4 regions of the Azoarcus sp. DN11 genome follow, and region 3 is predicted to be linked to each of the others. Evidence: riboswitches for the same ligand, from Rfam matches in the RefSeq annotation. Region 3 holds a riboswitch; each other region holds the start of a gene.
What was found. Region 3 has a riboswitch for cobalamin ahead of CDA09_RS11430 (hypothetical protein). Riboswitches for the same ligand answer to the same signal wherever they lie in the genome.

Region 1: another riboswitch for cobalamin. It lies ahead of CDA09_RS02630 (TonB-dependent receptor); the one in region 3 lies ahead of CDA09_RS11430 (hypothetical protein).
Region 2: another riboswitch for cobalamin. It lies ahead of cobT (nicotinate-nucleotide--dimethylbenzimidazole phosphoribosyltransferase); the one in region 3 lies ahead of CDA09_RS11430 (hypothetical protein).
Region 4: another riboswitch for cobalamin. It lies ahead of CDA09_RS20165 (TonB-dependent receptor); the one in region 3 lies ahead of CDA09_RS11430 (hypothetical protein).

The regions. Positions count from the first base shown of each region.
Region 1 is NZ_CP021731.1:586,187-593,582, forward strand. It holds gene cobT (nicotinate-nucleotide--dimethylbenzimidazole phosphoribosyltransferase) at 1-912, opposite strand, end outside; gene CDA09_RS02620 (diguanylate cyclase) at 976-2,478, opposite strand; gene cobU (bifunctional adenosylcobinamide kinase/adenosylcobinamide-phosphate guanylyltransferase) at 2,530-3,081, opposite strand; cobalamin riboswitch at 3,168-3,405, shown strand; gene CDA09_RS02630 (TonB-dependent receptor) at 3,531-5,495, shown strand; gene CDA09_RS02635 (FecCD family ABC transporter permease) at 5,515-6,495, shown strand; gene CDA09_RS02640 (ABC transporter ATP-binding protein) at 6,492-7,274, shown strand; gene cobO (cob(I)yrinic acid a,c-diamide adenosyltransferase) at 7,277-7,396, shown strand, end outside.
Region 2 is NZ_CP021731.1:2,370,198-2,377,593, reverse strand. It holds gene CDA09_RS10875 (trimethylamine methyltransferase family protein) at 1-1,079, shown strand, start outside; cobalamin riboswitch at 1,159-1,336, shown strand; gene cobT (nicotinate-nucleotide--dimethylbenzimidazole phosphoribosyltransferase) at 1,420-2,460, shown strand; gene CDA09_RS10865 (two-component system response regulator) at 2,562-4,697, opposite strand; gene CDA09_RS10860 (response regulator) at 4,703-5,122, opposite strand; gene CDA09_RS10855 (PAS domain S-box protein) at 5,135-7,396, opposite strand, start outside.
Region 3 is NZ_CP021731.1:2,499,244-2,506,639, reverse strand. It holds gene CDA09_RS11450 (hydantoinase/oxoprolinase family protein) at 1-237, shown strand, start outside; gene CDA09_RS11445 (amino acid kinase family protein) at 228-830, shown strand; gene CDA09_RS11440 (DMT family transporter) at 854-1,795, opposite strand; gene CDA09_RS11435 (AraC family transcriptional regulator) at 1,928-2,716, shown strand; cobalamin riboswitch at 2,889-3,089, shown strand; gene CDA09_RS11430 (hypothetical protein) at 3,198-4,688, shown strand; gene CDA09_RS11425 (YVTN family beta-propeller repeat protein) at 4,711-5,949, shown strand; gene CDA09_RS11420 (efflux RND transporter periplasmic adaptor subunit) at 6,041-6,754, shown strand; gene CDA09_RS11415 (efflux RND transporter permease subunit) at 6,735-7,396, shown strand, end outside.
Region 4 is NZ_CP021731.1:4,335,669-4,343,064, forward strand. It holds gene CDA09_RS20155 (CbtA family protein) at 1-509, shown strand, start outside; gene cobJ (precorrin-3B C(17)-methyltransferase) at 668-1,648, shown strand; cobalamin riboswitch at 1,709-1,963, shown strand; gene CDA09_RS20165 (TonB-dependent receptor) at 2,146-4,275, shown strand; gene CDA09_RS20170 (PepSY domain-containing protein) at 4,284-5,849, shown strand; gene CDA09_RS20175 (acetyl-CoA hydrolase/transferase family protein) at 5,846-7,141, shown strand; gene dinB (DNA polymerase IV) at 7,223-7,396, shown strand, end outside.

The sequences.
Region 1 (7,396 bases), 1.9 Mb from region 3:
GAAGTGCGCGAGCTGCGCGGTGTGGCCCGGCTCCTTCGAGCGGTGCGCGAACACGCAGTAGTCGAGGATTTCGGGCGCGATCGCGTGCGCGACGAGCAGGGCGGAAGTGACGATGAAGCCGTCGATCAGGAGCGTCATGTGCTTTTCGGCCGCGCCGAGCATCGCGCCGGCCATCACGGCGATCTCGAAGCCGCCGTATTCGGCGAGCGCCGCGCGCGGATCGGTCGGGCGGCCGCCGCGCGCGAGCGCCTGGCCGAGGAGTTCGCGCTTGCGCACGAGGCCGGCATCGTCGAGGCCGGTGCCGCGGCCGGTCACGGTCATGAGGTCGGCGCCGCCGCCGTTGCCCCCCTCGCCGATCAGGCAGTGCGTCAGCAGCGAGGCCGCGGCGGTGTTGCCGATGCCCATTTCGCCGAAGCCGACGACGTTGCAGCCGTTCGCGGCCAGCGCATGCGCGAGTTCGCGGCCGCGCGCGAGCGCCGCCTCGCATTGCGCAGCGCTCATCGCGGGTTCTTCCAGGTAGTTCGCCGTGCCCGGGCCGAGCTTCGCGTCGATGAGCCCCGGACGCGCGCCGAACTCGTGATTCACGCCGCAGTCGATGACGGTGAGCCCCAGGCCCAGCTGGCGGCTGAAGACGTTGATCGCCGCGCCGCCCGCGAGGAAGTTCTCGACCATCTGCCAGGTCACATCCTGTGGGAAGGCGGAGACGCCCGCGCGCGCCGCGCCGTGGTCGCCGGCGAAGACCATGATGTGCGGCTGGCGGATCTCCGGGGTGAGCGTCTGCTGGATCAGGCCCAGTTGCAGCGCCAGCGGCTCCAGGCGGCCCAGCGCCCCCTGCGGCTTGGTCTTGTTGTCGATGCGCTGCTGGAGTTGGTCCGCGAGCGTGCGATCGGGCGCGTGAATCCGGAATGTCATGATTGCGGGGGGCGTGTGGCCTGAGAGGGCTGCGATGTTAGCACGCGGCCCGGCACCCCCGCCTCAGGACTGGCGGATGCCGTGCGCCCCGTCCTGCTGGCGGTGCAGGCGCTTGCCTTCCTTGGCGCGGCGCATCAGCTTGCCGGCCTGCTTGAGCAGGGTGGCGGCATCGCAGGCGTTGTTCGAGGAGAGCGCGCAGCCGATCGACGCATCGAGGATGAAGGTCTGATCCGCGATATGGACGATCTCGCCGATCGCGGCAGCCGCGGTGTTCGCGACGCGCTGCAGGTCGTCGACGTCGAACACTTCCTCGAGCACGATGACGAACTGGTCGTTCTCGGGGCGCGCGACGGTGTCCTGCTCGCGCACGAGGCTGCGCAGCCGCTGGGCGACCGTCTTCAGGATCTCGTCACCGACTTCCCGTCCGTAGGTTTCATTGATCGACGTGAACTCGTCCACGTCCAGCAGCACGACGCCGGTGCGGGTGTTGTGGCGCTTCGCGCGGATGACGGCCTGGTCGATGCGGTCGGTGAGCAGGAGCTGGTTCGCGAGGCCGGTGAGCGGATCGAGGTGCGAGGTCTGCTGGAAGCGCTGCTCGCCTTCCTGCAGGCGTTCGGTGAGCGCGTCGATTTCCAGGCTGCGCCGTGCCATGCCTTGCGTCAGCAGCTGCTCCGACGCCTGAAGCGCTTCGATCGTGTGCTCGAGGCTTGCGATCTCGTCCGCGGAACGCATGGCGCGCTCGCGCCAGTTTGCGCCGGTGCGCTCGTCCAGCGCCAGCGCCAGCGTCAGCATGCCCAGCGCCGACGTGAGCTGCATCGCGTAGGTGACCGGGCCGTCGCCGCGCAGCAGTCCCGTCTGTGCGAGCAGGTACAGCACCGCGGCGGCCAGCATTGCCGACCAGCCGGCAACGAGCAGCGTCGCGCCGGGCGCGCGCAGCTGCCGGCAGTGCAGGCCGCAGCCGATCGCGAGGAGGGCGAAGGCGGGGCCGATGCCCGCGACGACGGTGTCCGGATAGCTGTCGCGCAGCACGAAGGCACCCGCCAGCGCGATAGCGAATATGGCGGCAAAGGTCTTCAGCGCGATGTCGACGCGCGGCACCAGGGTCGGGGTGCGCAGGAATTCGCGCGTGAACATCGCCGCGCTGAACCCCGCGAGGGCGAGCCCCGCCGGTTCCGCCGCCTTCGCCCAGTTGTCGACTTGCGCGTCGGGCGCGAAGCCATGGACGATCCCGGCCGCGACCTGCCCGAGCCCCGTCCCGAGCGCGAATCCGGCATATTCGAGGTAGTCGCGATCCTTGCTGTGTGCGAACTGCAGCAGGCTGTACAGCAGCAGGGCCACCGCGAAGCCGGCGTAGAACAGCGTGACGGGCAGGTTCATCAGCAGGCGGCCCGCGTCGGCGCCCGCGCTGCCCTGGGCGGATGCGGCGAGCGGAATCGCCAGCAGCGCAGCAAGCACGAGCGGTGGACGAGCGGCAGGGAGCGTGAACCGATCGCTGCCTGGTGCGTTCGCCGGTGGTGTCGCGTGGCCCATGAAGTCCTTGTCGTGCAATTCGTCACGTTGGCCCAATTCTAAGAGGCTATCGTACCGCGTGTGAATAAGCGTTCCCGGGTACGCGCGTCAGGCGGTGCCCTTGAGTGCCAGGGGCAGGCCGGCGGCGACGAAGGTGACGCGCTCGCACGCGGCCGCGAGCATCTGGTTGAGCCGCCCGGCTTCGTCGCGATACAGGCGTCCGAGCGGCGTTTCCGGGACCAGTCCGAGGCCGACTTCGTTGGCGACCAGCAGCACCTGCGCGGGCAGCGCCGGCAGGATGTCGAGCAGCGCGCGGCGTTCGGCCTGCAGGAGCGGCAGGAGGCCGGCGTCCGCCGGGGCGGGAAGGTCGTCGGCGCCGGCCATCAGGTTGGTCAGCCACAAGGTCACGCAGTCAACGATCACGCAGCGGCCTGCGACCGCTTCGCGCCGCAGCGTCGCGGCGAGGGCGAGCGGCGTCTCCACCGTACGCCAGCCTTCCGGGCGGTCGTCCCGGTGACGCCGGATGCGCGCCGCCATTTCGTCGTCGAGGGCTTCCGCCGTTGCGATCACGGTCACGGGCAGTCCGCTCGCGGCGGCGAGGCTTTCGGCGTGGCGGCTCTTGCCCGAGCGGGCGCCGCCGAGGATCAGGTGTGCGGGCATGTCTTTGGAATTGCTTGGATTTTTTGCGCTGCGCGAAATCGCGGAACGCGCTATTATCCGCGTCGCGCCCGGTTTTGGGCGCGACGTGTTTTCAGGTGCCCGACGGCGACTCCCGCCCGAGGGTTAAACGGGAAACAGGTGCGCGGACGGCCCGCCGGGCCGTCGACGCCATGCCTGTGCTGCCCCCGCAACGGTAAGTGGACGCAAGGCGCATCCAACCGCCACTGGACGAGAGTCCGGGAAGGCGATGCGACCGGTCCGGCACTCCACGATGGAGCCCCGGCCAGCCCACGAGCCCGGATACCGGCCCGGACACGAGATGGCGGAAGTGCCGCGGGGAGGCGGCGACGGGCGCGGTGTTCCGCGGTGCTCGGCGTGTGCCCGCCAGGTGCTTCCTTGTTGAATCGACCGGGGAGCGGGGACGCTGACTCCGGCGCAGGGAGACCCCAATGAACATCCGTTTGTCCGCAACCTACGTCGCGGTGACGAGCCTTTTTCTCTCTTCCATCTCCGGAGCGATCGCCAAGGACTTGGACGAGTCGCAACTAGAGACCATCATCGTCACCGCGAATCGCATCGAAACCCCCGATGTCGCGGCGCCTTATGCCTCTGAAGTGCACACGCGCAAGGACATTGAACGCTCGGGCGCAACTTCGCTTGTCGATTACCTCAACCGCCAGTCGTCGGTCCAGTTGATGCCGAACTTCGGTAACCGTTTCACGCCCAGCATCAACATGCGCGGCTACGGTACCAACGACGGCTTCGAGAACGTCGTGATCTCCCTCGACGGGCGCCGTCTCAACAACATCGACTTGGCCCCGCAGCTTATCGGTGCGATTCCGCTTGAGGATATCGACCGCATCGAGATCACCAAGGGTAGCGGATCGGTCGCGTACGGCGACGGCGCTACTGCGGGCTCGATCCAGATCTACACCAAGCCGCGCACCGGAGCCAGCATCGACGTCAATGTCGGCAGCCATGCGGCGCTGGGCTCGACCGCACAGGCTGGATACGTCGGCGAGCGCTTCACGGTGTCGGCGACCGCCGAGCACGACAAGAGCGGCGGGTTCAGCGACAAGGATCCGTCCGGGCATCGTGATTCGTCGACGGCCGACAACTGGCGGATTGGCCTCACCGGCCGCCCGATTGACAAGCTCAAGTTAAGCCTCGATGCGGGCGATGGCCGAATCGATCTGCGCTACCCGAATTCGTTGACCCATTCCCAGTTCCGCGACGACCCGGCGATGAACAACGGACGCAACTACACGCACCAATTTTTCCGCGACGGCTACTGGGCGGTTGGCGCCGACTACGATATTGCGCCGAATTGGCGCCTGACAGCGCGGCACATCGATGAGGACAAGCGCTCGGAGTTCCCGCAGTTCAGCATCCGATTCGACTACCGTTACCTGTCGGACGATATCGCACTGCAATACCTTGGCGATGCCTTGTCGGTGACTGCCGGCCTGCAAACCTTCGACGGCAAACGTGCCGACGCTTCGAGCGAAACGAGCAAGAAGAACGAAGCGGTGTTCGTCCAGGGACAGTACGAAATCGGTCGCCTGATTTTGTCGGCCGGTGCGCGGCGTGAGCGGGTGAAATATGAATTTGATCCGTCCTCCGGCGCGGGGCTTACGGACGACAAGCGGCTGTCGTCCTGGGATCTGGGTGCAAACTACCGTATCGACGACGTTCTGTCCGTGTTCGGCAACTACAACTATTCGTATCAGGCCCCGGACATCGATCGATTCTTTGTTCCGGTTTTTGATGCGGATTTCAATCTGGTCGGGGCTGAATTCAACGGCTTTATTAAGCCAATGAGGGTGCGTACCCTTACCCTGGGTCTGAATCATGTGCTACCCATCAATCGTCTGAAGCTCGGCGTGTTCCATGCCGGACTGCGTGACGAGATCTACGATTTCAAGCCCAGCGCATTCACCGATATCAATACGAACCTCGATAAGTCGCACAAGTACGGGCTGGAGGTGCAGGACACATGGCGTATTTCGCCGATGTTGACCGGCGTGCTGAACTACTCGTGGACGCGCGCCATCATCGATCACGAGGATATGGGTGGCGGTGCCTTCAACGGAAAGGAGTTGCCGGGTGCGCCGCGCAACAACGTCGTGCTCGGACTGAATTTTGCGGTCAGCGACCGGGATAATCTCTATCTTTCGCACACTTGGCGGAGCAAGACTTGGGCAGCGGACGACTTCGACAACAACAACGAGCAGCGCCAGCGCGCCTACCAATCGACCGACATTGCGTATCGTCATCGTCTCGACAAGGTCGAGCTGTATGCGGCTGTGTCCAATTTGTTCAACTACAAGAACGGCACTTGGGTGCGCGACGACGCGATCTATCCGGTCGACTTCGAGCGTACATGGAAGGTCGGCGCGAAGCTGTCGTTCTGACGCCGACAGGCGCTACGCTGTGACGCGTCCGACCGTGCTGCCAGTCCTTGCCGCGCTCGTGGTCGCGGCGGGGCTCGCCTTCGGCTGGGCCCTGTCCGCGGGCGACCTCCCGGTCGCCTTCGGCGAGGTCTTCGCTGCGCTCTTCCGTGGTGCCGAAGGCATGGCGGCGGACGTCGTGCGCGAGCTGCGCCTGCCGCGCGCGGTGGCGGGCTTCGTGTGCGGCGGGCTGCTCGCGCTCGCCGGCGCGCTGATGCAGGTGCTGCTCCGCAATCCGCTCGCCGACCCCTACGTGCTGGGCATCTCCGGCGGGGCGGCGGTGGGGGCGCTGCTGGCGATCCTGGTCGGCCTCGCGCCCTGGCTCGTCGACGCCTCGGCCTTCGGTGGCGCGCTGGCGGCGACGCTGCTGGTGTTCGGGCTCGCGCACGGCGACGGATCGTGGACGCAGACGCGGCTCCTGCTCACCGGGGTGATCGTCGCGGCCGGCTGTGGCGCGGCGGTGACGCTGATGCTGTCGCTCGTCACCGACACGCGCCTGCAGTCGATGCTGTTCTGGCTGATGGGCGACGCGAGTGGGGCGACCCGGCCGTGGCCGGCGCTCGGCGTGCTGCTCGTCGGCCTCGCCGTCGCGATGCCCGTCGCGCGCGACCTCAACGTGCTCGCGCGCGGCGAGATCGCGGCGCAGGCGCTGGGCGTGCGCGTGCAGCGCCTGCGTTACCTGCTGTACATCCTCGCCTCGCTGCTGACCGCCGCCGCCGTCACGCTGGTCGGTTCGGTCGGCTTCGTCGGCCTGATCGTGCCGCACCTGATGCGCCTGGCGCTCGGCAACGACCAGCGCCTGCTGCTGCCCGCGGCGACGCTGGCGGGCGGCACGTTGCTGACGCTCGCCGACACCGCCGCGCGCACGGTGGTCGCGCCGGAGCAGTTGCCGGTCGGGGTGCTGACCGCGCTGATCGGCGTGCCGGTGTTCCTCTTCCTGCTGTCGCGGAACCCGCACGGATGACGGCCGGCGGCGATCCCGTCCTGCTCGAAGCCGAGCGCCTCGCGCTGCAGGTCGGCGAACGCTGGCTGTGCTGCGAATTCAGCCTGCGGCTTGCCGCCGGCGAATGCCTGGTGCTGCTCGGGCCCAACGGTGCCGGCAAGACGACGCTGCTGCATACGCTGGCCGGGCTGCGCGCGCCCACGGTCGGTGCGGTGCGCCTCGGCGGCCGCCCCTACGCGGAGTGGGACAGCCTCGCCGCCGCGCGTTTCCGCGGTCTCCTCGCGCAGCAGCAGCCCGACCACTTCTCCGCCTCGGTGCTGCAGACCGCGCTGATCGGTCGTCACCCGCATCTCGGGCGCTGGGGCTGGGAGAGCGCCGCGGACGTGGAGGCCGCCCGGGCGGCGCTCGGCGAACTGGGGCTCGCCGATTTCGCCGAGCGCGACATCCTGAGCCTCTCCGGCGGGGAGCGGCAGCGCGTGTCGGTCGCGATGCTGCTGACGCAGTCCCCGCAGCTCTTCCTGCTCGACGAACCGACCAACCATCTCGACCTGCACTACCAGATCGCCGTGCTGGAGCTCTTCGCGCGCCTCAAGGGCGAGGGGCGGGGCGTCGTGATGGTGCTGCACGACATCAACCTCGCCGCACGCTTCGCCGACCACGTGATCCTGCTCGACGGCAAGGGCGGCGTGCTCGCCGGCACGAGCGCCGAGGTCCTGCAGGCGGAGCACCTCGGCCGCGCTTTCGATCACCCGATCCGCCGCCTCGACGCCGATGGGCGGACACTCTTCATTCCGGACTGAACATGGACGAACAGGACAAGGACAGGAACACCCGCCACGCCGAGCGCATGCAACGCAAGAAGGCGGTGGTCGACGAGAAGATCGCCGCGGCGCAGGTCGAGCGCGGCGTGCTGCTGGTCAAC
Region 2 (7,396 bases), 130 kb from region 3:
CGAGCCTCCACCACTCGGGCGGCACGATCTGCGAACCGGTCGACCTGCCGGTCAACAAGCGGCACTTCGACATGGTCTATAGCCACATGAAGTACTCGGACAAGTGCTTCATGGGCTCGGTGACGCATCCGGACCGCGCGCAGGACACCGTCGAAATGGCGAAAATCCTGCTTGGCGACCGGTGGATCGACCCCGAGACCGGCAAGCCGCGCACCGCCGTGATCAACCTGATCAACGCCAACTCGCCGATGACCTTCGACGACACGATGCTGGGCGCGGCGAAGGTCTATGCGCGCAACAACCAGGCCTGCATCGTCACCCCGTTCATCCTCGCCGGCGCGATGTCGCCGGTGACCGTCGCCGGCACGGCGGCGCAGACGCTCGCCGAGGCGATGGCCGGCATGGCCTTCGTCCAGCTCGTCAATCCCGGTGCGCCGGTGGTGTTCGGCAGCTTCGCGAGTTCCATGTCGATGCAGTCCGGTGCACCCACGTTCGGCACCCCCGAGCCCGCACTGGTGCTGTACGTGATGGCCCACCTCGCCCGCCGCCTCGGCGTTCCCTTCCGTTCCGGCGGTTCGCTGACGGCCGCCAAAGTTCCCGATGCGCAGGCCGCGAGCGAAAGCGCCAACACCCTGCTGCCGACCGCGCTGGCGGGCGTGAACTTTGCGTTGCATACCGCGGGCTGGCTCGAAGGCGGACTCGCGATGGGTTACGAGAAGTTCATCATGGACGCCGACCAGGCCGGCATGATGCAGATCCTGATGGGCGGCGTGGACTTGTCCGAGAACGGCCAGGCGATGGACGCGATCCGCGATGTCGGCCCCGGCAAGCACTTCCTCGGCTGCGCCCACACCCAGGCGAACTTCGAAAACGCCTTCTACCGCTCGCCCATCGCGGACAACAACAGCTTCGAGCAATGGGACGCCGAGGGCCGCCTCGACATGGCCCAGCGCGCCAACGCGCGCTGGAAGAGGATGCTCGCCGAGTACGAGGCGCCCGAGCTCGACCCCGCGGTCGACGAGGCCCTGCAGGCCTACATGCGCCGGCGCAAGGAATCCTTCCCCGACTCGAACACCTGAATGACGGCCGGCCCCGACATGGTCGGCCGGCGCAGAATCGGTCTGCGCGCAGGCGATTGCATGACGTGTCGGCAATCGGGATAATTTGTTCCGTCACAGCAAAACGGAACACGGTGCAAATCCGTGGCGGGCCCGCCGCTGTAATCGGGGACGGATGCCGCACATGCCACTGCCCAGGGGAAACAGACCCGGCGGGAAGGCGCGGCTAATCCGGCTGATCCGAAAGCCAGAAGACCTGCTGTGACGTGGTACAGGGAGCCTGTGGACAGGGCTTCGCGGTTGCATTCCGTCGGGATGCGGCCGCGAAGCCCTTTTTCTTTTCCATTACCGGATGAATCGAATGCATTCTGAATTTTCCGTGCCAGCCCCGGATCGGGCGTTTGCCGTTGCCCTGCAGCACAAGATCGATCGCAAGACCAAACCGCTCGGCGCGCTCGGTGATCTGGAAGGCCTCGGACTCAAGATCGGGCTGGTGCAGCAGAGCCTCACACCCGCGCTGAGGAACCCTCACGTGATCGTCTTCGCGGGCGACCATGGAGCGGCCAAGGCGGGTGTGTCGGCCTACCCGCAGGACGTGACCTGGCAGATGGTCGAAAATTTCCTCGCCGGCGGCGCAGGCATCAATGTCTTCGCCCGTCAGAACGGCCTTGGGCTGACCGTGGTCGATGCCGGCGTAGCACATGATTTCGGTCCGCGCCCGGGGCTGATCGATGCCAAGGTGGGGCCGGGAACGAGGAATTTTCTCGAAGAGCCGGCGATGACCCGGGCCGAGTGCGCCACAGCCATGGAGCGCGGCGCCGGCATCGTCCGCACCCTAGCCGTCGACGGTTGCAACATCGTCGGCTTCGGCGAAATGGGTATCGGCAACACCGCCGCCGCCTCGCTCATTACCCACTGCCTGACCGGAACGCCGCTGGCCGATTGCATCGGGCGCGGCACCGGCCTCGACGACGCCGGCGTTGCGCGTAAGCGCCAATTGCTGGAAAAGGCCCTCGCCCGCACCGGCAAGGTGGACGATCCCCTGTCGGTGCTCGCCGAATTCGGCGGCTTCGAAATCGCGATGATGGCGGGCGCGATGGTGGCGGCAGCCCGGGCCGGGATGGTGCTGCTGATCGACGGTTTCATTGTCGGATCGGCTGCACTGACGGCCGCCCGCCTCGCGCCGGCCATCACCGACTACTGCGTGTTCTGCCACCGTTCGGCCGAGCCCGGCCACCTTGCGCAGTTGAGCGCGCTCGACGCCCGCCCGCTCATCGACCTCGGCTTGCGCCTGGGCGAAGGCACCGGCGCGGCGCTGGCCTATCCCCTGGTGCAGGCGGCCGTCAATTTCGTCAACGAGATGGCGAGCTTCGAGTCGGCTGGCGTTTCCGACAAGGAGTGATGCCGCGCAGCGGGCTCCGGGACCTCCCCGGAGCCCGCTGTTTCGTCACGCAGCCCGATCTGCAGCTGCCCTGGGCGTGCGCCGGCCGGATTTCATCAGCATCACCTTGCCGACGCCCCGTGCGACGCCTTCGCCCCGTTCCATCTTCGTCCGCTCGCAAGCAGGCGGCCGGCCGACTCGGCATCGAGCGGGCGCGAGAACAGAAAGCCCTGACCGAAGGCAACGTTCAGTTCGCGCAGCCGCGCGAGCGTCGTCGGCGTCTCGAGGCCTTCGGCCACCACGTCCATGTTGAGACTGCGCGCGAGGGCGACGATGGCCTGCACGATTTCGTCGTGCCGGGCCTCGATGTCCATTCTCTGCACGAACGACGCGTCGATCTTGAGGATGTCCAGCGGGAAGCGGTGCAGATACGACAGGCTCGAGTAGCCAGTGCCGAAATCGTCCATCAGGAACTTGATCTGCTCGCCCTGCAGCCGTTCGAGCACCGCACGGACAGCGTCACTGCCGTCCATGAGGACGCTCTCGGTGATCTCCAGCTTCAGATAACGGGCCTCCAGCCTGGCCTCGGTCAGTGACTGGAGGACGGCATCGGCGAGGTCGGGCTGGGCGAACTGGACCGCGGAGACGTTGACGCTCACCTGCGGGCGCCGCTGCGGAAACTGCGCCTGCCACGCGCTGATCTGGCGACAGGCTTCCTGCAGCGCCCAGCGTCCGATGGGTACGATCAGGCCGGTGTCTTCGGCGATCGGGATGAATTCGGTCGGCGACACGAGGCCCCGCACGGGATGGCGCCAGCGCAGCAGGGCCTCGAAACTCTCGATTTCGCCGCTGGCGAGATTGACCAGCGGCTGGTAATAGAGCACCAGTTCGTCGCGCTCCTGTGCCCGGCGCAGGTCGGTTTCCAGGCCCAACTGGTTGACCGCGAAGGTGTGCATCGTCGTGTCGAACACCTGGCAGCGCCCCTTGCCCTGCGCCTTGGCGCGCTGGTTGGCGGTATCGGCGTCGCGCAACATTTCCTCCGGCATGGCGTAATCGCCCGGCCCCATGACGATGCCGATGCTCGCCGAGGTGAACACCTCGTGGCCGTCGATCGACAGCTGCCGCGCGAGCGAAGCCTGGAAATCCCGCGCGAAGGCAGCAGCCGCATCGGTGCTGGACATCCCCTCGACGAGCAGCGCGAACTCGTCGCCGCCGAGGCGGGCGACCGTGTCGCGTGGGCCGATCCGCGCCTTGAGCGCGCGCGCCACCGCAAGCACCAGCGCATCGCCGACGTTGTGACCGAAGCTGTCGGTGATGATCTTGTAGCGGTCGAGGTCGACCAGCATCACGGCAAAGTGGCATCCGCCAGCGCCGGCGAGCGCACAGTGCAGCCGTTCCATGAACAGGGTGCGGTTGGGCAGGCCGGTCAGTGCGTCGTGCAGGGCCTGGAAGCGCAGCCTCTCCTCGGCGAGCTTGCGTTCGGTGATATCGGTCTGCGAACCGGCGATGCGGTACGGCTGCCCAGCCTCGTCGCGCACGGCAAGACCGCGCGTGAGCATCCAGAGCAGCTCGTTGCGCTGGTTGCGCATGCGGTGCTCGCTTTCGAAATGCGCCGTGGCGCCCGAAAGGTGCGCCTGCAGCCGGGCCTCCACGCCCGGCCGGTCCTCTTCATGCACGCGTGAGATCCATTCTTCGATTCCGTCACCGATTTCGTCCCCGGCGTAACCGAGCATGCTTTTCCAGCGCGGCGAGTAGTACACACACCCGGACCGCAGGTCCCAGTCCCACAGGCCGTCGTTGGCGCCCTGCGCAGCGAGCGCGTAGCGCTCCTCGCTCTCGCGCAGGCGTGCCTCGGCGAGGCGGCGCGCGCGGCGTACCGCGACTTCGCGCAGTTCGCGTTCCACCGCCGGCACCAACCGCGCGAAATTGCTCTTGAGGATGAAGTCGTGGGCACCGGCCTTGAGCAGGCGCACCGCGGTTTCCTCGCCGATGGTGCCCGAGACCATGATGAACGGCAGATCGCAGCCGCAGCGGTTGAACAGCTCCAGCGCCGAGGGGCCGGAGAAGTGCGGCAGCGTATAGTCCGAGATGACGAGATCGAAGGTGCCGCCGCCACCGAGGGCGGCCTGCATCGCCGGCGCGGTTTCGACGCGCGTCGGCAGCGGATCGTAGCCGCCGCGACGCAGTTCGCGCACGATGAGCAGCGCGTCGTCCTCGACGTCCTCGACGATCAGCACCTTGAGCGGCTGGCCGGCCATGATGGCTATCCTTGCACGGGCGGCGGTTCGTTGAGATCGAGCCAGTACACACCCAGCTGGCGCACGGCCTCCATGAATGCGACGAAATCGACCGGTTTGCGGATGTAGCTGTTTGCGCCACACCCGTAGCCTTCGAGCAGGTCGCCCTCTTCCCTGGACGAGGTCAGGATCACCACCGGCAGGATGCGCGTGCGCGCTTCCGCGCGCAGCTGCCGCAAGACTTCGAGCCCATCCACCTTGGGCAGCTTCAGATCGAGCAGCACGACCGCGGGCAGCGGTGTGCGCCCGTCGAACAGGTAGCCCAACGCCTCGGCACCATCGCGCTTGACCACGACGCTGGTGATGTTGTGCTTGCGCAACGCGCGCAGGGTCAATGCCTCGTCGTCCGCGTTGTCCTCCACGAGGAGTACGGTTCGGTTTTCCATTGCATAGCCTCCCTATGGATGCTCGTGGCCTTGCCACTCGATCGCGGCATCATCGGGGAGCGTAAAGCGGAACGTTGCCCCCGCTTCCACCGCAGCTTCCGCCCACACCTTGCCGCCATGACGGTGAACAATGCGTTGCACACTGCTGAGACCCACGCCGGTGCCCGGAAATTCGGCCGCCGTGTGCAATCGCTGGAATGCCCCGAACAGTTTGCCGGCGTACGCCATGTCGAATCCGGCACCGTCGTCGCGCACGAAGTACGCGATGGCACCGTCGTCGCGCCGTTCGGTGCCGAACTCGATCCGCGCGCGCCGATGATGCGCGGTGTACTTCCACGCATTGCCCAACAGGTTCTCCAGCACGACACGCAACAGGCGTGGATCGGCCGCCGCGGCGACGCCGTCCGCGATGACGAATTCCACCTCGCGCAGCGGATCGGCCTCGCGCAGTTCGTCGGCAACCGCGCGCGCCATGGCCGACACATCGACCCGCTCGCGCCGCATCTCCGCGCGCGACAAGCGCGACAGCGTGAGGATGTCGTCGATCAGCTGCGCCATGCGCTGGCTGGCAGCGCGCACGCGCCGCAGCGAGTCGCGCCCCTCTTCGTCCAGGCGATCCGAATAGTCTTCCAGCAACACCTGGCTGAAGCCATCGATGCTGCGCAGCGGCGCGCGCAGGTCGTGAGACACCGAATAGGAGAAAGACTCCAGCTCGCGGTTAACCTCTTCGAGTTCGGCCGCGCGCCGCTCCAAGGCGCGGTTGAGGTGCTCGATGGCGGCCTCGGCCTGCTTGCGCTCGGTGATGTCGCGCAAGGTCGCGGTAAAGACCGTTTCGCCCGTCAATCGGAGCTTGGAGATCGATGCCTCGGCCGGAAACTCGGTGCCGTCCTTGTGACGCCCGGAGACCGACCCCCGCGCGTTCATTTTCCGCGTGACGTCTTCGGACCGGCCGAACGCGGCGACGTGTTCCCGGTGCACTGCCCGCAGCCGCTCGGGAAGCAGGATGTCGAGGGGCTGGCCCAGGACTTCGTCTGCGCGGTAGCCGAAGATCTGCTCCGCCCCCTTGTTGAACAAGGTGATGCGCTGCGTCTCGTCGATGGAGACGATGGCATCGGCGGCGATCTCGAGGATGCCGGCGAACCGGGCGCGCGCCGCATGCGCCTCTTCCTCCGCGCGCTTGCGCTCGGTGATGTCGCGCCCTTCCGGAATGAGCAGCACGACTTCACCATGCTCGTCGTACACCGGCTTGAGCGAGAAATCCAGGGTGCGGATGGTGTTGTTCGCACCGAAGGCGTCGATCTCGTAGCGCACGAACTTGCCTTGCGCGGCCTCAGCGATGGCCAGCCGCAGTCGATCCCGCACTTCCTGCGAAATGCGCCACCACCGCGTCTCCCAGAAAGGGCGACCGACCACGTCGATACGCTCGGCGCCGACAAAGTCGAGCGCTGTCTGATTGGCTTCGAGCACGGTGCCGTCCGGGGTGAGCAACCCGGTGAACTGGAACGTCTGGTCGAAGATGGCACGAAAGCGGCGCTCGTGCTCGAGCATTGCCTGCTGCGCCCGCTTGCGCTCGGTAATGTCCGAGGCGATGCCAAGGTAGCCGGTAATCTCACCTTGCGCATCCCGCAGCGCAGTGATGGAAAGCCGTACCGGAACGCGCACGCCGTCCTTGCGCACGTAGGTCCATTCGTCCTCGTCGAGCTGGTCGCGCTGCGGTCTCACCGTGAAGACCTCGAAGCCTGCAGCCACCGGTTTGCCCAGTTCGCGCGAGAGCGCCGCCGCGCGTTGCGCCATTTCCTCCGCGTCATGGAAGATCTGCGGTGTCGCCCGGCCCACGAGTTCCGCGGCCGAATACCCCAGCATGCGTTCGGCCGCGTGGTTGACGGTCAGGATCGTACCCTGCGTGTCGGTGGAGATGATCGCGTAGCTCGCGCTGTCGAGGATCGCCTGCAGCACGGTGAGCGTCCGCATCAGTTCGAGCCGGGTCCGCCTGCGCTCGGTGATGTCGGTGGCGATGCCGCACAAGGCGTATATGCGTCCGTCGGCGTCCCGGACGGGAAACTTCATCGCCAGGTAGCTGCGCGGCTCGCCTTCCTGCTGGAGGACTTCCTCGACTTCCACCGGTGCGCCGGCCTCGAGCACGTGGCGGTCGTCTTCGCGCAGCCTTTCGGCAACGTCCGGCGGAAAGAGCTCGGCGCAGGTCTTGCCGACGATACCCTCGCCGCGCAGATTGAAGACCCGCTCGAAATACCGGTTCACGAGCAGGTAACGCCC
Region 3 (7,396 bases):
CTCGTGCGCGTGGCGGCACAGGCGGGGCTGCCGCCGGACGCGCCGCTCGTCGGTGCGGGTTGCGGCCTGTTCCTCGCGCGCGAGCTCGCACGCCACGGCCACCACCCCTTCGTTGCCTTCCATTCCGTCGCCGGCCTCAACGCCGCCGCCACCGACTCCGTCCATCGGTGGGCGGACACCTGCGCGCCGAGCGTCGCCGTCGCCCTCCTCCTCGACCGGAGTTCATCATGTGGGTAATCAAGATCGGCGGCAGCCTGGCCAAGGATCCCCTGCTTGTCGACTGGCTCGAACACCTGCACGACCTCGGCGGCGGACGGGTCGTCATCGTCCCCGGCGGCGGCCCGTACGCGGACAGCGCGCGGCTCGCGCAGGCCGAATGGCATCTCGACGACGTCGTCGCGCACAACATGGCGGTCCTCGCGATGGGCCAGTTCGCGTTCATGCTGCAGGGCTTGTGCCCCGGCCTCGTGCTCGCGGCCGACGAGCGCGAGCTCGAGCGCACTGTCCATAGCGGGCGCGTCGCACTGTGGATGCCGCTGCAGCTCCTGCGCCGCGAGGCCGACGAGCTGACGAACTGGGACGTCACCGCCGACAGCCTCGCGCTGTGGCTCGCCAACCGGCTCAACGCCGAGCGCGCGATCCTCGTCAAATCCTGCCCGATCGCGGTGACGACGCCGGCGCCAGACGACTGGGGCATGCTCGCGGCCGAAGGCATCGTCGACCGGCGCTTTCCGGCATTCGCCGCAGAGGCGGCCTATCCCATCCACCTGCTGGAGCGCACCGGCATCGCGCGGCTCAGGGAGCTCCTGCTCGCCCCAACCGCAGTGTGAGCCACGGCGTGACGAACCGGCCCTCAGCGCAGGGCCGTTCGGGCCGCTCCCCGCATCATCGCGAGTGCGCCGCCGATCCGCGCGTGGGCGCTGACGACCAGTATGCCCAGCAGCACCAGCGCGGTCCCCGCGACGAATCGCGGTTCGAGCGTCTCGCCGAGCAGCACTGCCCCGAGCGCGACCCCGAACACCGGGGTCAGGAACGAGAACACCCCCAGGCGCGACGCGAGGTAGGTGCGCAGCAGCCAGAACCACGCGAGAAAGCTCGCGAACGACACGATGAGCGACTGGAACGCGAGGCTCGCGACGGCGCGCGGCGTGGCGACGAACGCGTTCTGGTCGGTGGCGAATGCGCCCGCGAGCAACAACACCGCGGCGCCAATCAGCTGGTACAGCAGCGTCTGCGCCGCAGGCGCGGTCGACAGGCGCGACATGCGGATTGTCACCGTCGTCGCGCCCATCGCGAGTCCGCCGAGCAGCGCGAGCAGGTCGCCCCAGAGCGACAGCGGACGCACGGCGGCCTCGGCATCGCCCTTCCCGAGGAAGGTCACGGCGACGCCGCCGAAAGCGAGCGCAATGCCCAGCCATTGCAGCCGCGACAGCCGCTCGGTGGGCACTTTCCAGTGCAGGCCCAGCGCCGCGAAGATCGGCGAGGTATAGAGCAGCACGACCGTGTGGCCGGCGCTCGTCAGGAGCAGCGCCTGGCCGACGAACAGGTATTCGAGGGCGAACAGCAGGCCCGCAACCATCCCCGGCCGCCAGGTGTCCCAGGCCAGCCGCTCGCGCCGCCAGAACAGGATGCCCCCGACGAGCACCGCCGCGATGCCGGATCGAAGGCCGATCTGCAACACGGGGGCGATGTCATTGGCCACCGCCTTCAGCACCACCTGCTGCAGGCCCCACACGAGGCACAGCAAGGTCATCAGGCCGGCGGCGCGCGTATCGAGGGCGAGGCGGGGGTCCATCGGAGATCTCCAGCGAATCGGGTGATGGCTGAAGTGTGAAGATGGCGGTATCAACTGATATAGTCAGAATCCGCCAATCGCTAGCAACGATCCGCCAATCCCGCGCCACCACGCACAGACCCTCGCACAGACATGAAGCACTTCCGCAACATGCAGCGCATGGAACCGCAGGGCGAGCACCTGCCCGCGCCGATCCACTTCCGTGCCACGGCCCTGCCGGCGAACACCCTCTTCCCGATGCACAAGCACGCCGGCGGCGAATTCGTCTATTCGTTCAGGGGCGTGATGGAAATCCAGGTCGAACGCGAACACTTCCTCGCCCCGCCCCAGTACGGCGTGTGGCTGCCGCCCGGCGTCGCCCATGTCGGCCTCAACCGCAACGAGGCGGGATACTGCTCGCTGTACGTCGCCGCGCCGCTGTGCGATCGCCTGCCCCGCAATCCCTGCGCGCTCGCCGTCAGCCCGCTCATCGTCGCGCTCCTCGACCACCTGCGCCTGCAGGCGCCCGACACGCTTCGCGACGCCGAAAACACCCGCCTCCTGCAGGTGCTCGTCGACCAGCTCGCACACGCCCCCTGCGCCGGCAGCTACCTCCCCTCCTCGTCCGATCCGTCGCTCGGTGCCGTGCTCCGGTTCCTCGACACCCACCCCGACGACAACCGCACGATGGCCGAGCTTGCGCGGCTCGCCAACACCACCGAACGCACGCTGTTGCGCCGCGCCCAGCGCGATCTCGGCATGCCCCTCTCGGAATGGCGCCAGCGCCTGCGCATCCTCAAGGCCATGCCGCTCCTCGCCGCCGGGCGCACCGTCGAAGCCGTCGCCCTCGAACTCGGCTACGCCAGCGCCTCGGCCTTCATCGCGATGTTCCGTCGCCTGATGCAGCAGACGCCGGCGGAGTTCCGCAAGGGACGAGGGTAAGAGCCGCCACATGCCTGTTGCGGCAATTCGACGAGGCAGATTCAGTTGGGTTATGGCCCGGTTCTTGGGAGCTGGAGCTCGGAGAAATGTACATACCACTATTGGTAGTGCAACATTTAGCTAAATGCACTATATATAGTTAAAACACTTGACGAGGATATGCAGAAAGTCATAGACTGACGTCGTTGATGGTTCCCCTCCCGGGGATTAAAAGGGAATCCGGTGCCGGACCGAGCGTCCGAATGCCGGAGCTGCCCCCGCAACTGTAATCGGCGAGCGCTTCGCCCCTGTATGCCACTGGACATGTTCCGGGAAGGCTTGCGAAGCGCGATGACCCGAGAGCCAGGAGACCTGCCGCCGACAATCAGCAAAAGCGCTGCGGGGATGCGGCGGCCAGTGCAACTGCCCCTGTTTTCCCCTGCTCCGCTTTACGTTCGACAATGACCGGCTGCGGGGACGCTCGCCGGAACAAGGGGGATCCATGCACCACCATCTCAAACGCACCGCGATCGCGGTTGCGCTTCTTTCGGCACTCAATTTCCACGCCAACGCTGCCGAAGAGCCGGCAAGGCCCGGCAAAGCCGATCCAGGGCGCAAGGCGCTGGTGCAGCGCATCGAGACGCTCGAAAAGCGGTTGCTCGAAATGCAGCAACAAATGCTGGCCCAACAGGCACTGTTGGCCCAGGCCCTTCCAAAGGCTGAAACGCCTGCGGCCAACGCCTCCGTGGTGGCGCTGCGCTTGGAGGAGATGGAGTCGCGGCTCAGCAATGTGGAAACCAGCGCGGTGATGTCCGAGCCCAAAACCACGGTCAAGCAGGTCCAGGTCTACGTCGATGCCAACGGCAACGAATATGACCACCCCGCGGAAGGTGCCGTGCCGGCGATGACCTATCGGCGCGAACGGGTCTATCGCCGCCAGACGATTCGTGAAGAGATCGAGGACGCCTTGGCCGCCGACAAGAAGAGCGGCGTCGAATTGGGGGTTAGCAGTGTCACCACGGCGCAAATGGCGTATCAGACGAAGGGATCATCAGCCCAGGCTGGTCTGGGGCCGACTCAAGCGAGAAATCACGCCTACGGGGTTACCGCCGCAGACGTGACCTTCCGGGCCAAATCGGCGGCGCTGAATACCGAGTTTTTTGCAGATCTGGTTGGAATCGGCGGCGCCTCCCCGGACCAGGAAATCCCGTCGGCTCTCAACTTGGTTAACAACCAGACTGCCCGCCTCAGCAACAACCAGTTGAATGTGCGCGAAGCGTGGATCAGAACCGGGATGTTCGATCAAAAACTGGGCCTCACCGTCGGCCGCCTGGATTTGACGAGCATTTTTGACCGAAATGCCATTGCCAATGATGAAACGGAACGTTTCATCAACGGCGCCCTGGTCAACAACCCGGTCCTCGGCCTCACATCCAACGGCTTTGGATTGGCCGCCGTCTACGATCCCAAGGGCGACCTGAATTTCAAGCTGGGCGTCCAGCAGAGTAATGACCGTGCAACCAGCCTATCGACCTCCCTCTATTCTCTGGCAGAGGTGGAATATATCGCCCGGCCGTTCATGCTGCAGGAAGGCCATTACCGGGCGTGGGCAAGGAGCGACAACAGCAGCGGCACCAACCGCACCGGCTATGGCCTGAGCGCGGACCAGAAACTGACTGCCGCAGTCTCGCTGTTCGGGCGCTATGGCAGCGGCTATGTCGGCAGTCTCCCCACCGGCCCCGACACGATGAAGTTCTACAGCGGCGGCGTGGCCTTCCAGGCTCCCTATGCCTTCAACCCCCTCGACATGTGGGGTGTGGGCTACGCGCAAACCAAGCTGGGCGAAGGCGCCAAAGAAAAAGTCATGGAAGGGTTCTACAACCTGCGCATGACCGAGCACATGGCACTTTCCTTCCTCCTGCAATACGTCACCGAATCCAAGACGCAGGGCAGCTACCTGGTACCCGGGGCTCGACTGAAGGTCAGCTTCTGAAAGAATACAAGGAGATCATGAAATGCCGAAGCTGAACCTGAACAGCATCATCGCCGGCGCCATTGTCGCCCTCAGCGTCGCTATCCCGCAGTCTGCCAATGCTCAGATGAAACTGATGCCCGGTATGGCAATGTCCCATGCCTCGTCATCCGCCAAGACGATTGTTACCGACCCGACTTCCGTCGTCATGATCGTGAACCGTGATTCCAACGACATCGCCTTCATGGACATCAAGACCAGGAAAATCCTCGGCCACACTTTCCTCGGCAACAACGTGAATCCGCACATGGTGATGATGTCGCCCGACGGGCGCTATGTCGTCACCGGCGGCACCCGAGCCAACACGGCCTACGTCATCGATGCCCGCACCCTCGAACTGGTCAAAAAGATTCCGGTCGGAATTGCGCCGGAGCACTTCTCCTTTTCCCCGGACGGGCGCTACTACTACCAGGGCAATCCCGAGGGCGACTCGATCACCGTCATCGACATGGCTTCGCTCAGCGTGATCAAGACCATCGAAGGCTTGGCCGAACCGCTCAATATCACCTTCACCCACGATGGCTCGAAGGCTTACGTGGGCAATTACGGTGCGCATTGGGTGGGCGTGATCGATGTGACCCGACACCAGTTGCTCAAGAAAATCCAGATTGCCAGCGTGCCCGGAATTTCGCGCCTTGACCCCGGCAAGTACCTGAAGGACATCAAGGGTATCTCTATGCCCGCCATGAGCATCGACGGGCGCTACATTTATGCCGCCGACGGCGACCTGGGCGTGGTGGGAGTCATCGATACCCGCGAGGACAAGGTCGTCAAAGTCATCCGCGTCGGACAGAATCCCTGGCGCATCTACATGGGGCATGACGGCAAGTACGCCATCACGGTAAACAACGGCGACGAGACCATTTCCATCATCGATCTCCAGAAGAACGAAGTGGCCGCCACGCTGCCGGCCGGCCCGGACATGACCGGGGTGAACTTTGCAGCCGGCAAGGCTTTCGTCATCAGTTCGACGACAAGCTTTGTTTACGTGTACGACATGAACACCCTGAAGCCCGCCGGCCGCATCAAGATCGGTACGAATCTGCAACTGGAGACCGCCACCACCGACACGGCAGACCAGAAAATCTACCTGGCAGGATCGACCGATCACTCCGTCTACATCATCGACGGCAAGACGGAAGCCGTCGAGCGAATTCCGAACGTCGGCTTGTATCCCTGGGGAACGCACGTCATGGACAGCAAGGACAACTATTGTCATTGACTTGCCTGGCGATGGCCCGATCCGGTCATTTCCGCCAAGGCGGGAATGACCGGTCCGGGCTTGCCGGAATTCCCCCGGAGTCGAGACCAAAGTGAATCGCTTTGCCATTACCGTTGCCGGCCTGTGGTGTCTGGCAGTGTTGCCTGCCCAAGGCGCGGATCTGCGCGAGCGCATGCGAGCGGCCCAGGCCGGCGGCGTCAAGATTACCGAAGCACAGGCCAGCGACCTGACCCTGACCCTGACTGAAGCCTCAGTGCGCCCTATCCAGACCTGGATACGCACGGTCGGCACGGTCGATCCGGGTGGCAGAACCATATCGGCCCGGCTAAGCACATTGGAAGCCGACGGGCTCCAGGTGGGCCAGCGCACTCGCAGTTTCGCCGCCAATGCCCGAACGCAAATGCACCAGGGCAAAACCGTTAAAGTCCTGCGGCAAACCGGCGGCGTCCTTGTCCAGGCGACGCTGGCAGATCAGGGGCACTCCCCCGGGGCTCGCTACCTGATGGAGATCGTTGTCGAGCGCGGCCCCTATCTTTCGATTCCCAACGTTTCCATTATCGAGGACGGTGGCGAGCAAGTCGCCTATATCGAAATGCAGCCGGCCGGCAGCGGTCTGTATGCACCTCGATCGATTCGTACCGGACTGAAAGGGGAACTCTATACGGAAGTTCGGCATGGCCTTTTTGAACGCGACCGGGTGGTCTCGATCGGGAGTTTCTTCGTCGATGCCGAAGAGAAGCTGAAAGCGCCCGGACAGGACATGTGCTCGATCACACCTCCCAGCAATGAACATCACCATCATTGAAAATATCATCCGGCACCGGCTGCTCGTCCTGGCGAGTGTGCTCGCCGCCATCGTACTGAGCGCCTACGCCATTTTCACGGCGCCCCTGGACGCCATTCCAGACATTTCCGATCCGCAGATCGTCCTCTATGCAAAATGGCCGCGCAGTCCGCAGCTTCTGGAGGCCCAGGTCACCGAGCCGGTGATCAAGTCCCTGGCCGGGACGCCCGGCATCCAGTCGATCCGCAGCACCTCGCACATGGGGTTTTCGTTCATCTACGTCATCCTGAAGCGCGAATCACAACGCGCTCCCATCCAGAAAATCGTGGCCGACCGGCTGAACGCGATTCGCCCGCAATTGCCTGCCGATGCCACCGTGACGCTCGGTCCCAACGCCAGCAGCATGGGCTGGATCTATCAGTACGCACTGGTCAGTGCGGACGGCTTGCTCGACCTGCGTGACCTGCGCCTGCTGCATGAGCAACAGGTCAAGCCGGGGCTGCAAAGTGTACCGGGCGTCGCCGAAGTCGCCTCGGTGGGTGGCCTTGAAAAGCAGTACCAGCTCAAGCTCTTTCCGCCGCTCCTGGCCGAATCGGGCCTCTCCCTGAAGCAGATCGTGGCCACCTTCCAGAACGCCTTTCCAGAGGCGGGCGGGCGCACGCT
Region 4 (7,396 bases), 1.8 Mb from region 3:
GCTTCAGCCTCGTGCTGATCGCCGCGATCACGACGTGGGAACACCTGCGCGGCCGCCGCGTCGCCTCGGCACGCAGCGGCCTCGTGTGGGGCGCCGCCGCCTGGCTGTGCGTCTTCGCTGCGCCCTCTCTGGGCCTGCCGCCCGAGATCCCCGGCACCGCCGCTGCAGCGCTGGAAGCACGCCAGACCTGGTGGCTCATCACTGTCCTCTGCTCCGCGACCGGCCTCAGCGTCCTCGCCTTCGTCCCCGGCCGCCTGCGCTGGCTCGGGATCGCCCTGCTGGCCCTGCCCTACGCGCTCGGCGCACCGCATATCGACGGTGCCTTCGCCGCCTACAGCGATGAAGTGGCACGCCAGATGGAAGTTCTGACCGGCCAGTTCGCCATCGCCACCGCAATCTCCAGCGCGATCGAATGGCTTGCCCTTGGCAGCCTCGCCGGCTGGGCGGTCGCCCGCTGGGTGCGCCCGGCGCTCGCGACGCAGGGAACCCCGGCCACCGCCCGCGCGTAGGGCGGAAGCGCGAAGCGTCTTCCGCCGCATGGATAGTCATCGACGACACACGCGGCGGATAAGGCTCCTGCACCACATTTGACACGCGACCGTCGGCCACCCGGCGGAAAACGGCGGGATTTCATCCCGCCCTACGCCCTCAACAAAGAGAGAACACCATGAGCACAGGCAAGATCATGCTGGTCGGCCTCGGGCCCGGCAGCGTCGAGCACATGAGCGGCCGCGCCCGCGCCGCGATCGCCGAGGCCGATACCATCATCGGCTACGTCACCTACATCCGCCTCGTCGCCGACCTCGTCGAAGGCAAGGAGGTCGTCAAGAAGTCGATGACCGAGGAGCTCGACCGCGCGATCGAAGCGCTCGACCGTGCCAAGCAGGGCAAGAAGGTCGCGCTGATCTCCTCGGGCGACGCCGGCGTCTACGGCATGGCCGGCCCGACTTTCGAAGTGCTGTTCCAGGCCGGCTGGACGCCCCCCACGGGCCAACCCGGCGACATCGAAGTCGAGATCGTCCCGGGCGCCTCCGCGCTGAACACCTGCGCGGCGCTCGTCGGCGCGCCGCTGACGCACGACTTCTGCGCGATCTCGCTGTCCGACCTGCTGACGCCTTGGCCGGTGATCGCGCGCCGTCTCAACGCGGCCGCCGCGGCCGATTTCGTCGTCGCGCTGTACAACCCGAAGAGCGGGCGCCGCGCACGCCAGATCGTCGAGGCCCAGCGCCTCTTCCTCGCGCACCGCCGCCCGGACACGCCCGTCGCGATCGTCAAATCCGCCTATCGCCCCAAGCAGCGCATCGAATTCACGACGCTCGACAAGATGACCGAGTGCGACATCGGCATGTTGAGCACCGTGCTGATCGGCAACTCGAACACCTTCATCCGCGACGGCCTGATGGTCACGCCGCGCGGCTACGCGAACAAGTACGACGTCGAGGCGGGCACGACGCACAACGGCGAAAAGGCCGGCCGCTCGCTGTCGACCGGCCTCGACGGCTGGCTCGAAAGCCTGCGTGCGAGCGGCGAGAGCGCCGACGAACTCGCCCGCCGCCATGCGCTACCGGTCGACTACATCCTCGCTGCGCTCGCCGATGAGGCCGTCGACGAGGACGACACCGCCGCCGAAGGGGAAGTGCTCGCATGAGCCGCCCGGGCCAGGCCGCGAACTGCCGGGAGGGCGCACCGACCACCGTTTGACGCGCTTTTCCCCCATTTTCCAGCAGGTGCCCGCCAGAACGGCGGGTGAAACGGGAACAGGGTGCGCCGGCAGAATTCCCCGCCGGCCAAGCCCTGGCTGCCCCCGCAACGGTAGGCGAGTGCGGGCGGATCACGGGCCATCTCCCCGATGGCCCGGCCACTGTGCCGGACGCGTGCAGCCCACGAGGCTTCGCGCACGGCATGGGAAGGCGATCCGTCAAGACTCGTGAGTCCGGAGACCGGCCTGCTGGTGTTCCGATCCCGCCGCGCAATTCTGCGCCCGGGATCAACCATGCGACCGGCCGCGGGGATGCGGGCGGAGCAAGGCTAGCGTGCCCCGGCCGCCGACCGCCTGACCGCGGGAGGTTGTCGCCCGCGCTCCGCGAGGACGCCGCGCCCCTGCTTCGCCTGCCCGTCCGGTCGCTTCACGACTGGAGTCATTGCATGCAGAAGCACCGTAGTTCCCCCGTTCGCCGCATCCCGTTCGCGCTTCGCCCGCTCGCCGCGAGCCTCGTGCTCGCCCTGTCCGGCGGCCTTGCGCACGCCGACGACAAGGTCTTGACGGCAGTTCAGGTTTCGGCGCGCGCCGAGCCCGACGCCGGCCTCGATCTCGACCGCCCGGGCGCCACGGGATCGCGCCTCGGACTGAGCCTGCGCGAGACGCCCGCGAGCGTCGACGCGCTCGACGTCGAGACGCTGCGCGAACGCGGCGACCGCAGCGTCGCCGACGCCGCGACGCGGGCCGTCGGCCTGAGCTTCATCGGCACGCCCGGCAGCGGCCAGGCCTATTCCAGCCGCGGCTTCACCGGCAACAACTCGGTCGCGCAGGCGGAGGACGGGCTGCGCCTCGCCACCGGCGCGGGCACCCTCACCTATCCGTCCGACACCTGGGGCTACGAGCGCATCGAGATCCTGCGCGGCCCGGCCTCGGTGCTGTTCGGCGACGGTGCGGTCGGCGGCATCCTCAACCTCGTGCGCAAGGCGCCGACGCGCGGGCGCCACCTGGACGCAAGCCTCACCGCCGGCAGCCGCGGCGAATACCACATCGGCGTCGGCGGCTCGACTGCCGTGGGCGACGCCGCGGCGCTGCGCCTCGACGCCGCCGTCGCGGGCGGCGACGGTTTCATCCACCGCGGCGAGCACGACAACCGCAATCTGATGAGCACGCTGCACCTCGCGCCGCGGGCGGACCTGCAGATCGACCTGAGCGCAGACCTGTCGCGCGAGAATCCCACCGCCTACTTCGGCACCCCGCTGCGCAACGGGCGCATCGCCCGCGACCTGCGCCACGAGAACTACAACATCGACGACCCGCGCTACGCGCTCGACGACGACCGGCTGCGCGCCCGCATCGAATGGCAGGCGGGCGGGGGCTGGACGCTGCGCAACGAGACCTATCGCTTCGCCGCCGACCGCCACTGGCGCAACGTCGAGCAATACGCACTCGACAGCGCCACCAACGCGGTCACGCGCACCGGCTATCTCGAAATCCTGCATCGCCTCGAACAAGCCGGCAACCGGCTCGAACTCGCGCACGAGGGCACGCTCGGCGGCATGCGCAACCGCTTCGACGTCGGCTGGGAATTCATGCGGGTCGACTTCCGCCACACCAACAACTCGCCTTACCGCGGCAAATCCGTCGTGCCGGCCCGGGACTTCGAACCGGGCCGCTTCGACAGCCCCGATCCGACCCGTCCGAAGTTCGATACCGAGACGCGGCAGCAGGCCGTGTTCGTCGAGGACGCGCTGCGCGTCGGCGAGACGCTGACCCTGGTGGCCGGCCTGCGCCACGACCGCATCGCCGTCGCGCGCGACGAACTCGTGTCCGGCCAGGATTTCGACAAACGCTTCAATGCCAACGCCGTCCGCCTCGGCGCGGTCCATGCACTAACGCCGGCGACGAGCCTGTACGCGCAGGCGAGTACCGGCTCGGATCCCGTCACCAGCCTCGTGTCACTGAACCTCGCCAACCGCAACTTCGACCTGACCCATGCGCGCCAGACGGAAGCCGGCGTCAAGCAATCGCTCGACGCGCTGCACGGCGAATGGACGGCCGCGGCCTTCCACATCCGCAAGGACGACATCGTGACGCGCGATCCGGCGAACCCGGGCATCAGCGTCCAGGGCGGCACCCAGTCCTCGCGCGGCATCGAAATCACCGCGAGCATCGAGCCCGTGCGCACCTGGCGGATCGACGCGAACGCGACGGTCCTCGATGCCCGCTTCGACGAGCTGGTCGAGGCCGGCGGCGCCTCGCGTGCCGGCAACACCCCGGCAAACGTCCCCGAACGCCTCGCAAACCTGTGGGTGAGCCACGTGGGCGCGGGCTGGGACGCCGGCATCGGCGCCCGCTACGTCGGCAAGCGCTACGGCGACAACGCCAACACCCTCCGGCTCGACGCCTATACCGTGCTCGACGCCACGCTGGGCTGGCACCTCGACCCGCGCACGGCACTGCGCCTGAACCTGCGCAACCTCACCGACCGGCTCTACGCGACCGCGGCCTACGGCAGCACCCAGGTGCTGCTCGGCGCCCCGCGCAGCGTGGAACTGACCGCCGACCTGCGCTTCTGAGGTCCGCCATGCGCCTGCCCCGCCTGCTTCATCTCGCACACCGCTGGCTGGGCATTGCGCTCGGTCTGCAGATCCTCCTGTGGTTCGCGTCCGGCGTCGTGATGCTCTACCTGCCCTTTCCCGAGCTCACCGCAGCCGAACGCCTGCAGCACCTGCGACCGATCCCGGCCGCGTCGGTCAGCGTGTCTCCGTGGCAGGCGTGGTCGGCGCTCGGCTTGCACGGCAACCCGGACGAGCTGCGCCTCACCGCGGCGCCGCAGCGCCCGGCCTACCATTTCCTCGCCGAAGACGGCTGGCGCAGCGTCTGGGCCGACACCGGCGAACCGCGCGCGCCGGTGTCGGCCACCGACGCCGAAGCGGCCGCCCGCAGCTTCGCCGCAATGCCGGTCGGCGCCGCAACCGAGCTGACGCAGGACCAGTGGACCCTCGGGCGCAGCCTCGACCCCTACCGCCCGCTTTATCGCGTACCGGTCGGGGACGCGGCCGCCACCGAGCTCTACGTGTCCGCCCGCACCGGCGAAGTGGTGCGCGACACGACGGCCGTCGAGCGATTCTGGAACTGGCCGGGCAGCATCGTGCATTGGGTCTATTTCAGCCCCCTCCGCACGCACGCGGAACTGTGGCGCCAGCTGGTGCTGTGGCTGAGCGCCGCCGCAGGCCTGCTCGTGCTCACCGGCACCTGGCTCGGCGTGCAGCGCCTGCGCCTGCGTCGGCGCTATCCCGGGGGGCGCGCGACGCCCTACCTGGGGTGGAAGCGCTGGCACCACCTCGGCGGACTCGCAGCCGCACTGTGCACGCTCACCTGGCTGCTGAGCGGCTGGCTCTCGCTCGCCCCCTTCGGCTGGGCGAAAGGCAGCGCACCGAGCCGCGAGGATCGGCTCGCGCTCGCCGACGGCCCGCTGCAACGCGAGGAACTCGCGACACTGCCGGGCCCGCTGATCGCACGGCACACGGACGTGCGCGAAGCGCGCTGGCAGCGCTTCGACGGCCGCGCGCTGCTTCTGCTGCACCGGCCCGATCATCTCCTGCGGCAGCCGCTCGACGGCGGCGCGGCCGAAACCGGCCCGATTCCCGTCGCGACAATGCTCGCCGCCGCCCCGCGCCTGCGCCGTGACGATCGCATCCGCGACGCCGCGCGCCTCGACGCGGGCGACAACTACTACTACAGGCAGCATCCCGGCCTGCCCTTCCCGGTGCTGCGCGTGCGCTTCGACGACGCGGCGAACAACGCCTTCTACCTCGACCTCGCCACAGGGCGTATCGCCGCGCGCCTCGACGACGACGGCCGGCGCCACCGCTGGCTCTTCAACGCCCTCCATCGCCTCGATTTCCCCCCGCTCGACTCGTCCCGCCCCTTGCGCTACGCTCTTGTCATCGCCCTGTCCGCGCTCGGCGCCGCACTCGGCGCCAGCGGCTGCGTACTGTCATGGCGTCGAATACGGCGCCACCGCCGAAGTGCGGCCGGCAATAGCAATACGTATGCATATTCAAGCAATACGCATGCGTACGGATATGCATATCGTCGCAGCGGAATCGATGCACCGGCAATCGACACCAGGGAGAGGGAATCATGAACGTACACGTCCAGTATCAGCAGAAAAGGATGAGCGCCGCGGACGCTGCCGGACTCGTGCAATCCGGCGACACGATCGTCGTACCCACCGGCGTCGGGGAGCCGCCCACGCTGCTCGAAGCCCTCTCATCGCGCCGCCAGAGCCTCGAAGGCGTCGTCGTCAGCCAGATCCTGCCGCTGCGCAAGTTCGGCTACTACGATCCCGAGACCGTCGCCAACGTGCGCCACAGCGCCTACTTCTTCGGCGGCGCCTCGCGCCCGGGCGGCCAGGCGGGCTGGGTGGACTTCCTGCCCAACTACTTCTCCGAGATCCCGCAGCTCATCGAGCGCGGCCTGACGCCGGCCGACGTCGTGTTCTCGATGGCCTCGCCGATGGACGAGCACGGCTGGCTCGCGCTCTCGCTTGCGCCCGACTACACGATGGCCGCGGTGAAGAAGGCGCGCGCGGTGATCCTCGAAGTGAATCCGAACGTCCCCTTCGCCTACGGCGACTGCCACATCCACATCTCGCAGGTCGCGGCACTGGTCGAAAGCGACGCCCCCATCCTCGAAGTCGGCCTGCCGACGATCGGGCCGGTGCAGGAAGCGATCGGCAAGTACATCGCCGACCTCATCGACGACGGCGCGACGCTGCAGATCGGCTACGGCGGCATCCCCGACGCGGTCGTGATGCAGCTCAAGCACAAGCACGACCTCGGCATCCACACCGAGATGATCGGCGACGGCATCCTGTCGCTGATCGAATCCGGCGCCGTGACGAACCGCCGCAAGACGCTCAAGCCCGGCAAGATCCTCGCGACCTTCGCGCTCGGCTCGAACAAGCTCTACCAGTACATGCACCGCAACCCGACGCTGGAGATGCACCCCGTCGACGTCACCAACGACCCGTACTACGCCGCGCAGAACGACAACCTCGTCGCGATCAACGCGACGATGCAGGTCGACTTCCTCGGCCAGTGCGGTTCGGAAAGCCTCGGCCCCTCGCCCTACTCCGGCACCGGCGGCCAGGTCGATTTCGTGCGCGCAGCCAACCGCTCCAACGGCGGCAAGGCCTTCATCGTGCTGCCCTCCACCGCCAAGGACGACACGATCTCGCGCATCGTGCCGACGCTGACGCCGGGCACGCACGTCACGACGAGCAAGAACGACATCAACTACGTCGTCACCGAGTACGGCGTCGCGCAACTGCGCGGCAAGACGGCGAAGCAGCGTTGCGAAGCGCTGATCGCCATCGCGCATCCGGACTTCCGCGGGGAACTGCGGGAAGCCGCGAAGCGGATGAACCTGCTGTAAATTGACCTCCGCCCGTTCCGACGAGCAGGCGAATCCGCCCGCTCGTCCCCCGCGCACGTCCCGTTGCCGCAAAATATCGCCATGCAACGCCGCATCGCCCACCTCGACATGGACGCCTTCTTCGCGTCCGTCGAACTCCTGCGCTACCCGCAACTCGCGGGGCTCCCCGTCGTCGTGGGGGGCCGGCGCGGCACGCTTGCGGGCGACCGGATCGAGGACTTCCCGCGCCTGCGCGACTACGTCGGGCGCGGCGTC